Regions from separate parts of the Pseudomonas urethralis genome, predicted to be linked through region 1. Evidence: predicted binding sites of a transcription regulator. Region 1 holds the regulator's gene; the other holds the start of a gene.
What was found. The regulator FliA, encoded in region 1, starts transcription of late flagellar genes. The targets are predictions, from matches to a motif close to CTAAAGTTTNNNNNNNNNNNGCCGNTAA.
Positions count from the first base shown of each region.

Region 1 (5,272 bases):
CCAGGTTGATCTCTTTCTTCAACTGCCGAGCCAGGTCGCGGACCAGGCGCGGGAAGCGGCCGAACACCTTCTTGATCGGCTGCATGCGGGTTTTCATCACCGCGGTCTGCAGGTCGGCGGTGACCACGTCGAGGTTGGACACCGCCTTCGACATGGCCTCGTCGCCGCTGTTCAGGCCCAGGCGCACCAGACGGTTACGCACCAGCACCAGTTCGCCGACCATGTTCATGATCTCGTCCAGGCGCGCAGTATCGACGCGCACGGTGGTTTCCGCTTCGCTGGCAGGCTTTTCCGCGGCCGGGGCCGGCGTACGGGCTGGCGCCGCTGGCCTGGCAGCCGCAGCCGGTGCAGCGGCTGCCGGTGCAGCGGCTGCCGGTGCTGCTGCAGGCTTGGCGGTCGGTTTGCTTTCGGCCACCGCCGCAACCGGCGCTGGCGCGGCAACCGCTGCTTCGCTGGCAGCGCTTTCACCGGTGAACTTGCCCTTGCCGTGCAACTGGTCGAGCAACGCTTCGAACTCGTGTTCGGTGATCTCGTCACTGCTGGCGGGCGCGGCCACGTTTTCCACCGTAGCGGCGGCAGCCGGCAAGGCGTCGGCCTGGAAGGTGCCTTTGCCATGCAACTGGTCGAGCAGCGACTCGAATTCTTCGTCGGTGATCTCGTCGCTCACCGGCGCACTGGCATCGCCCCCCGCTTCGGCGGCGGCGACTTCGGGCGAGAACTGGCCCTTGCCATGCAACTGGTCGAGCAACGATTCGAACTCGGCGTCGGTGATGTCGTCACCCGAGCCGCTCAGGCTCTCGCCCTGCATTTGCGCTTGGGCAGCGGCAGCTTCTGCCTTGACCGCATCGAGCGAGTCGAGCAGCTGTTCGAACTCGGTGTCGGTGATGTCCGCCTCGGCCGCCACAGGCTCGGGCGCTGCCTCGACCACCGGCGCAGGGGCATCGGCGCTGGCAGGCTCTGCCAGGCGCGACAGGGCCGCCAGCAGCTCCGGGGTGGCCGGGGTGACTGCACTGCGCTCACGCACCTGGCCGAACATGCTGTTGACCGTGTCCAGTGCTTCGAGCACCACGTCCATCAGTTCCGCGTCGACCCGGCGCTCACCTTTGCGCAGGATGTCGAACACGTTCTCGGCGATGTGGCAGCACTCCACCAGCTCATTCAGCTGAAGGAAGCCGGCGCCCCCTTTTACAGTGTGGAAACCGCGAAAGATCGCATTGAGCAGGTCGGCATCGTCGGGCCGGCTTTCCAGCTCGACCAGTTGCTCGGACAGTTGCTCAAGAATTTCGCCGGCTTCTACCAGGAAATCCTGAAGGATTTCTTCATCGGCGCCGAAGCTCATTAAACGTGCTCCTTAAAAACCCAGGCTGGACAGCAGATCGTCGACGTCGTCCTGACCGGACACAACGTCTTCACGCTTATCGGCATGAATCTGCGGACCTTCACCCCGAGTCGGATGTTTTTCTTGATCTTTTTCAGCGCGCAGCTGCTGGTGGTCATGTTCGATACCGGCAAAACGGTCGACCTGACTGGCCATCAGCACGAGCTTGAGCAGATTGCTTTCCACTTCGGTCACCAGCGCAGTGACGCGCTTGATCACCTGGCCGGTCAGGTCTTGGTAGTCCTGGGCCAGCAGTATGTCGTTGAGGTGGCCGGCGACCTTGCGGTTGCCCTCGGCGCTGTGCGTCAGGAAACTGTCGACACGCTTGACCAGTTCGCGAAACTCCGGCGCTGCGACTTCACGGCGCATGAAGCGCTGCCAGTCGACGCTCAGGCCTTGTGCCTCGGCTGCCAGCTCGTTGAGCACCGGGGTGCTCTCCTCCACCAGGTCCATGGTGCGGTTGGCCGCACCCTCGGTGAGCTTGACCACATAGGACAGGCGCTCGGTGGCATCGGTGATCTGCGAGACTTCCTCGGCCTGCGGCATGCGCGGGTCGATCTGGAAGCTGACGATCGCGCTGTGCAGCTCACGGGTGAGCTTGCCGACCTCCTGGTACAGGCCACGGTCTCGGGTCTGGTTGAGCTGGTGGATCAGTTGCACGGCATCGCCGAAGTGGCCCTTCTCCAGGCTCGAGACCAATTCTTGCGCGTGCTTCTTGAGGGTCGACTCGAACTCCCCCAATGACGTATTTGATGATTCCATGGCGCCCCCCTGACGTGACTCAGCCGTTGACGCGCTCGAAGATCTTCTCGATCTTTTCTTTCAGCACCTGGGCAGTGAACGGCTTGACCACATAACCATTCACGCCGGCCTGGGCCGCTTCGATGATCTGGTCGCGCTTGGCTTCGGCGGTCACCATCAGCACCGGCATGGTCTTCAAGCGCTCGTGCGCACGTACCTTGCGCAGCAGGTCGATACCGGACATGCCCGGCATGTTCCAGTCGGTCACCAGGAAGTCGTAGTGGCCGCTTTCGAGCATCGGCAGCGCAGTGGTGCCGTCGTCGGCTTCTTCGGTGTTGGTGAAGCCCAGGTCACGCAACAGGTTCTTGATGATCCGCCGCATCGTCGAAAAGTCGTCAACGATGAGGATTTTCATGTCTTTGTTCAAGTAGACCTCCAAGCAGTCTCAAACGCGCTCGGCCCCGAGCGCGCGTATTCATTCAATTCGGTACAACGTGGAAAACGACTGCAACGACCCCCGGCTCAACGCGCCCGCCATTCCCCCAGGCGGCTGCGCAGGCGCGCGGCACACTGGCTGTGCAACTGACTGACACGCGATTCGCTGACCCCCAGCACCTCACCGATTTCCTTGAGGTTCAGCTCTTCGTCGTAGTACAGCGCCAGCACCAGGCGCTCACGCTCCGGCAGGTTGGCGATCGCATCGGTCAGGGCGGCCTGGAAGCGCTCGTCTTCCAGATCGCGTGACGGCTCGACCTGGCTACTGGCGCCGTCCTCGTGCAGCCCTTCGTGCTCGCCGTCCTGCAACAGGTCGTCGAAACTGAACAGGCGGCTGCCCAAGGTATCGTTCAAGATCCCGTAGTAATCATCGAGACTCAATTGGAGTTCGGCAGCAACTTCATGATCTTTAGCGTCGCGGCCAGTTCTTGCTTCCACGGCGCGCATCGCGTCACTGACCATGCGCGTATTACGGTGCACCGAACGCGGTGCCCAATCGCCCTTGCGGACCTCGTCGAGCATCGCCCCGCGGATGCGGATACCCGCGTAGGTTTCAAAGCTGGCGCCCTTGCTGGCGTCGTATTTGTTGGCCACTTCCAGCAGGCCGATCATGCCGGCCTGGATCAGGTCTTCGACCTGGACATTGGCCGGCAGGCGCGCCAGCAAGTGGTAGGCAATGCGCTTGACCAGCGGTGCATAGCGCTCCACCAGCTCGAACTGGGCGTCTTTCGACGCCTTGCTGTACATCTTGAAGCCGCTCGCGTTCATAGCACGGGCCCTGCGCTGGTGGGTTGCACCAGGCGCTCGACGAAGAACTCAAGGTGGCCGCGCGGGTTGGCAGGCAGCGGCCAGCTGTCAACCTTCTGCGCAATGGCCTTGAACGCCAGGGCGCACTTGGAGCGTGGGAAGGCCTCGTACACCGCGCGCTGCTTCTGCACCGCCTTGCGCACGCTTTCGTCGTAAGGCACGGCACCGACGTATTGCAGGGCGACGTCGAGGAAGCGGTCGGTGACCTTGGTCAGCTTGGCGAACAGGTTGCGCCCTTCCTGCGGGCTTTGCGCCATGTTGGCCAGCACGCGGAAACGGTTCATCCCGTAGTCGCGGTTGAGCAGCTTGATCAGCGCGTAGGCGTCGGTGATCGAGGTCGGCTCGTCGCACACCACGAGCAGCACTTCCTGGGCGGCGCGCACGAAGCTGACTACCGAGTCACCGATACCCGCAGCGGTGTCGATCACCAGCACATCGAGGTTGTCGCCGATCTCGCTGAAGGCCTGGATCAGCCCGGCATGCTGCGCCGGGGCCAGGTGCACCATGCTCTGCGTGCCGGAGGCGGCCGGCACGATGCGCACACCGCCAGGCCCCTGCAACAGCACGTCGCGCAGCTCGCAGCGCCCTTCGATGACATCGGCCAGGGTGCGCTTCGGGGTGAGGCCCAGCAATACGTCGACATTGGCCAGGCCAAGGTCGGCGTCCAGCAACATCACCCGGCGGCCGAGTTCAGCCAGCGCCAGGGACAAGTTCACTGAAACGTTAGTCTTGCCGACGCCACCTTTGCCACCGGTGACGGCGATCACCTGTACGGGATGCATGCTACCCATGTTCGTTGTTTACCTTGTCTCGCTTGGACCCAAGCCACACGCGGGGCAAGACTGCCAACCCCGGAATGTAGGTACTTTGCATACGCTTCATCCTCAACCCGCGCGCCGCGGGTTGTGGTAGAGATCAGCGAACATGTCGGCCATCGCCTCTTCGCTGGGCTCGTCCTGCAACTGCACATTGACCGCGCGGGTCACCAGTTGGTGCGGGCGTGGCAGGTGCAGGTCGTCAGGAATACGCGGGCCATCGGTGAGGTAGGCCACGGGCAGTTCATGACTGATGGCCAGGCTCAGCACATCGCCGAGGCTCGCCGTTTCATCGAGTTTGGTCAGGATGCAGCCGGCCAGGCCGCAGCGCTTGTAGCTATGGTAGGCGGCGGTCAGCACCTGCTTCTGGCTGGTGGTGGCCAGTACCAGGTAGTTCTTCGCGGCGATGCCACGCCCGGCCAAGCTTTCCAGTTGCATGCGCAGGGCCGGGTCGCTGGCCTGCAGGCCGGCGGTGTCGATCAGTACCACACGCTTGCGCAGCAGCGGCTCCAGCGCTGCAGCCAGCGATTGGCCAGGGTCGACGTAGGTCACCGGCACATTGAGGATGCGCCCCAGGGTCTTGAGCTGTTCCTGGGCACCGATGCGGAAGCTGTCCATGCTCACCAGGGCCAGGTTCTGCGGGCCGTACTTGAGCACATAGCGTGCCGCCAGCTTGGCCAGGGTGGTGGTCTTGCCCATGCCGGCAGGGCCGACCATGGCGATGACCCCGCCCTCTTCGATCGGCTCGATCTGCGGCACTTCGATCATCCGCGCCAGGTGCGCCAGCAGCATGCGCCAGGCCTGACGCGGTTCTTCGATCTCCTGGGTGAGGTCGAGCAGCTCGCGGGCGATCGGGCCGGACAGGCCGATGCGCTGCAGGCGACGCCAGAGGTTGGCCTGAGCCGGTTTGCTGCCCTGCAGCTGGTTCCAGGCCAGCGAGCCGAGCTGCACTTCGAGCAGTTCGCGCAGGCCCGAGAGCTCCGAGCGCATGGCGTCGAACAGGCGCGGGTCGACCGGCGCCGGGGCGGGCGCGGCA
Region 1 covers NZ_BQIJ01000001.1:244,527-249,798, forward strand. The annotation lists gene L6D64_RS01090 (chemotaxis protein CheA) at 1-1,339, opposite strand, end outside; gene L6D64_RS01095 (protein phosphatase CheZ) at 1,352-2,140, opposite strand; gene L6D64_RS01100 (chemotaxis response regulator CheY) at 2,160-2,534, opposite strand; gene fliA (RNA polymerase sigma factor FliA) at 2,642-3,382, opposite strand; gene fleN (flagellar synthesis regulator FleN) at 3,379-4,212, opposite strand; gene flhF (flagellar biosynthesis GTPase FlhF) at 4,306-5,272, opposite strand, start outside.

Region 2 (5,272 bases), on a different contig from region 1:
GCCTGAGGGATGAGCCATGACATCGATCAGCCCCCATTCAAGAGGGCAAAAAAAACCCCGGCCAGAGCCGGGGTTCGTTTGCCGCTTCAGCCGGGTGCTCAGAGCATCCCACGACCTTTGTTGGCAGCGATGCGCATGCGCAGCGCGTTGAGCTTGATGAAGCCGGCAGCATCGGCCTGGTTGTAGGCGCCGCCATCTTCTTCGAAGGTCGCGATGTTGGCATCGAACAGCGAGTCGTCCGACTTGCGGCCAACCACGATGACGTTGCCCTTGTACAGCTTCAGGCGCACGACGCCATTAACGTTGACCTGCGAAGCGTCGATCATCTTCTGCAGCATCAGACGCTCCGGACTCCACCAGTAGCCGGTGTAGATCAGGCTGGCGTATTTCGGCATCAGCTCGTCTTTCAGGTGAGCGACTTCGCGGTCCAGGGTGATCGACTCGATGGCACGGTGGGCCTTGAGCATGATGGTGCCGCCAGGGGTCTCATAGCAGCCGCGGGACTTCATGCCCACGTAACGGTTCTCTACGATGTCCAGACGGCCGATACCGTTGGCGCCGCCGATGCGGTTCAGTTCGGCAAGCACGGTGGCCGGGGTCATGTCGACGCCGTCGATGGCGACGATGTCACCATTGCGGTAGGTCAGTTCGATGTAGGTAGCCTGGTCCGGGGCGTTCTCTGGCGAGACGCTCCAGCGCCACATGTCTTCTTCGTGCTCGGTCCAGGTATCTTCCAGCACACCGCCTTCGTAGGAAATGTGCAGCAGGTTGGCGTCCATCGAGTATGGCGACTTCTTCTTGCCGTGACGCTCGATCGGAATGCCATGCTTTTCGGCGTAGTCCATCAGCTTTTCGCGGGACAGCAGGTCCCACTCGCGCCATGGAGCGATGACCTTGACGCCAGGCTTGAGCGCGTAGGCACCCAGCTCGAAACGGACCTGGTCGTTACCCTTGCCGGTCGCGCCGTGAGAAATGGCGTCGGCGCCGGTTTCGTTGGCGATTTCGATCAGGCGCTTGGCGATCAGCGGGCGGGCGATGGAAGTACCCAGCAGGTACTCGCCTTCATAGACGGTGTTGGCGCGGAACATCGGGAAGACGAAATCACGCACGAATTCTTCGCGCAGGTCGTCGATGTAGATCTCTTTTACGCCCATCGCCTGAGCTTTGGCGCGAGCCGGCTCGACTTCTTCGCCCTGACCCAGGTCAGCGGTGAACGTCACCACTTCGCAGTTGTAGGTATCCTGCAGCCACTTGAGAATCACCGAAGTATCAAGGCCGCCGGAATACGCCAGTACGACCTTTTTTACGTCCGCCATGCCATCACTCCACGGGGTTGTACGGAAAGGGACCGATTCTACCGGCGTTGCGGATAAATTTACAGTGGGGCGACAGCTTCTGACGACAAAGCGACAGGAACTGTCGGTAGCGCGACGTGCTTGCCGTAAAGGGTTCAGCGCCTATCAGATCGAGCGCCGCGCGGGCGGCGCTCGATCTGATAGGCGCTGAAGATGTTGTGGCAAGCACCCTGTGGCGCCGATGCAACCCCGAGTCATACCCCAGGCATACACCTTGAAATCAGGGTGCCTTCGCTCCGGGCGCTGGCGCAGCTGGCGCAGGCGGAACAGCAGATGCAGCCGGCACCGTTTGCTGCACCACCGGTTTCTCTGCCATCGCCACCCGATCCAGCTCGATATTCACCCGCCGGTTACGTGCCCGATTGGCCGGACTGTTGTTTTTCACCAGCGGATAGCGCTCGCCATGGAAGCGCACGACGATCTGTTCTTCCGGCACACCATGGGCCTTGAAGTAATCGGCAACGGCCAAGGCCCGACGTCGCGAAGCATCGCGATTGGTCAGGCGGTTACCACTGTTGTCGGAATGGCCGTTGAGTTCGATGTGGTTCACCGTCGGGTCAGCCTTGAGGTAATCGAGGATCACGTCCAGCCGCGCACGGGCATCGGCGTCCAGGTCGAAGCCACCGCCCGGGAAGCCCACCTGGGTCTGGCGCACCTGGTCATAGTTCATCGGCAGCATCTTGCTGGCACAGGCCTGATAGTCGCCGTAGGCCTTGGCGAAGCTGACCGGCAGCACGCGTACTTCCATCGCCCTGCCGCCTTCGCCGGTGTAATTGCGCACCACCGTGCTGCGTCCATCGAGCAGGCCGTTGATCAGGCGGCTGGCCTGGCTCTGCGACGAGCTGAACAGCACGCCGCTGCGGGCCATGCGCACAGCGCCGAGGTTCACATCCGCGCGGCCCGGCTGCCAAGGGGCAGCGGCAGCCAGCAAGGTGGCCGAACCTGCGCCAAGCACATTACTGTGCGAACGCAGCTGGAACACCGGCTGCTCACCGGCCTTGCGCACGAACTCGCCACTGCCGAAACCGTCGATCGGCTGGATCAGGCGGCATTCGAACTGGTCACCCTCGACTTTCCAGGCGACATTCTCCATGCGGGTCTGGAAGGTCAGTGCACCGGCCGGCAGGCTGGCGACAAGGGTCAACAGGGCTAGGTAACGCTGGCGCACGGGTGGCTCCACAAATTCTGACGGCTTACAGGCAGGCTATCGGACGCTCGCCGGAAAACTTGATAGCCGTGCTCGGACCGGGGTTTTCCGGTAGCATTGGGGCCTGAGTTCGACCCGCCTGGAATTCCCAATGTCCGATCGCCTGACCCTCCTGCGTCCCGACGACTGGCACATCCATCTGCGCGATGGTGCCGTCCTGCCCCATACCGTTGGCGATGTGGCGCGTACTTTCGCCCGTGCCATCATCATGCCCAACCTGGTTCCGCCGGTGCGCAACGCCGTCGAAGCTGGCGCCTACCGCGAGCGCATCCTTGCCGCACGCCCGGCTGGCAGCCGCTTCGAACCGCTGATGGTGCTGTACCTCACCGACCGCACCAGCCCCGAGGACATCCGCGCGGCCAAGGCCAGCGGTATCGTCTACGCCGCCAAGCTGTACCCGGCCGGCGCAACGACCAACTCCGATTCGGGCGTGACCAGCATCGACAACATCTTCCCGGCCATCGAGGCCCTGGCGGAGGTCGGCATGCCCTTGCTGGTGCACGGTGAAGTCACCCGCAGCGAAATCGACGTGTTCGACCGCGAGAAGCGCTTCATCGACGAGCACATGCGCCGCCTGGTCGAGCGCTTTCCGACCCTGAAAGTGGTCTTCGAGCACATCACCACAGGCGACGCCGCGCAGTTCGTCACCGAAGCCCCGGCCAACGTCGGTGCAACCATCACTGCCCAGCACCTGCTGTACAACCGCAACCACATGCTGGTCGGCGGTATCCGCCCGCACTTCTATTGCTTGCCGATCCTCAAGCGCAACACCCACCAGGTGGCGCTGCTGGACGCGGCCACCAGCGGCAACCCGAAGTTCTTCCTCGGCACCGACTCGGCACCGCATGCCCGTCACGCCAAGGAAGCCGCCTGCGGTTGTGCCGGCTGCTACACCGCATACGCTGCCATCGAGATGTACGCCGAGGCGTTCGAGCAGCGCAATGCGCTGGACAAGCTGGAAGGTTTCGCCAGCCTGCATGGCCCGGCCTTCTATGGCCTGCCAGCGAACACCGACACCATCACCTTGGTTCGCGAAGAATGGACCGCCCCGGACAGCCTGCCATTCGGCGAGCAAACCGTGATCCCGCTGCGCGCCGGTGAGAAACTGCGCTGGCGCCTGCTGGAGGACAACGCGTGAGCGAAGACCTGTACGAAGACGACCAGGACGGTCAGGTCGGCGGCGGCTCGCGCCACCCGATGGCCGAGCGCTTCCGTGGCTATCTGCCGGTAGTCGTGGATGTCGAGACTGGCGGCTTCAACAGCGCCACCGACGCCCTGCTGGAAATTGCCGCAGTGACCATCGGCATGGACGAAAAGGGCTTTCTGTTCCCGGAGCACACCTACTTCTACCGGGTCGAACCGTTCGAAGGGGCCAACATCGAGCCGGCCGCGCTGGAGTTCACCGGCATCAAGCTGGATCACCCGCTGCGCATGGCGGTGAGCGAGGAAAGCGCGCTCACCGACATTTTCCGCGGTGTGCGCAAGGCGCTCAAAGCCAACGGCTGCAAACGGGCGATCCTGGTCGGCCACAACAGCAGCTTCGACCTTGGTTTCCTTAATGCGGCGGTCACGCGTAACGACATCAAGCGTAACCCGTTCCACCCGTTCTCCAGCTTCGACACCGCGACCCTGGCTGGCCTGGCCTACGGCCAGACCGTACTGGCACGAGCCTGCCAGAGCGCCGACATCGACTTCGACGGGCGTGAAGCGCACTCGGCGCGTTACGACACCGAGAAGACGGCCGAGCTGTTCTGCGGCATCGTCAACCGCTGGAAGGAAATGGGCGGCTGGCGCGACTTCAACGACTGACCTGAAAAGCTTCGCGGGCGAGCCCGCGAAGCGGCCAGAACAAGCTGGCACAAAAAAAACCGGCCACGTGGGCCGGTTTTTTCATGCGCATGGCAATTACAGCTTGCCAGCGTTCTCGCTCAGGTAAGCAGCCACGCCTTCTGGCGAAGCGGTCATGCCCTGGTCGCCTTTCTTCCAGTTGGCAGGGCAGACTTCGCCGTGCTCTTCGTGGAATTGCAGGGCGTCGACCAGACGCAGCAGCTCGTCCATGTTGCGGCCCAGCGGCAGGTCGTTGACGATCTGCGAACGGACAACACCGTTGGTGTCGATCAGGAAGGCGCCGCGGAAAGCTACGCCGCCTTCGGACTCGACGTCGTAGGCCTTGCAGATTTCGTGAGTGATGTCGGCAGCCAGGGTGTACTTGACCTGGCCGATACCGCCGGCATTGACCGGGGTGTTACGCCAGGCGTTGTGGGTGAAGTGCGAGTCGATCGAAACGCCGATCACTTCGACGTTGCGCGCCTGGAAGTCAGGGATGCGGTTGTCCAGGGCGATCAGCTCGGACGGGCAGACGAAGGTGAAGTCCAGTGGGTAGAAGAACACCAGGCCGTACTTGCCCTTGATAGCCGAAGCCAGGTTGAAGCTGTCGACGATTTCGCCATTGCCCAGGACAGCTGGGACGGTGAAGTCGGGGGCTTGTTTGCCAACGAGTACGCTCATTGTAATCTCCTGATGAGGGTGAAGAACCGTTTGCCGGGCCAAGGCAGGCTTGCCCGACATCCAACAAAGGCTGACCATCATACACGGCTTCCAGTGACAGGCCGAATGCAACCGTCGGTCGCTCAAGCACGGCCCTTTCAGAAAGTCCTTTGACAAGCATTCTCATTAACATTAAGCTCCAACCCATCGACTCAACCCGCGA
Region 2 covers NZ_BQIJ01000003.1:385,577-390,848, reverse strand. The annotation lists gene L6D64_RS07325 (hypothetical protein) at 1-20, shown strand, start outside; gene L6D64_RS07320 (argininosuccinate synthase) at 99-1,316, opposite strand; gene L6D64_RS07315 (flagellar protein MotY) at 1,576-2,523, opposite strand; gene pyrC (dihydroorotase) at 2,654-3,700, shown strand; gene rnt (ribonuclease T) at 3,760-4,371, shown strand; gene L6D64_RS07300 (peroxiredoxin) at 4,468-5,070, opposite strand.
Region 2: L6D64_RS07315 (flagellar protein MotY) is a predicted target of FliA. The motif match lies at 2,560-2,587, and genes of this name have one in related genera.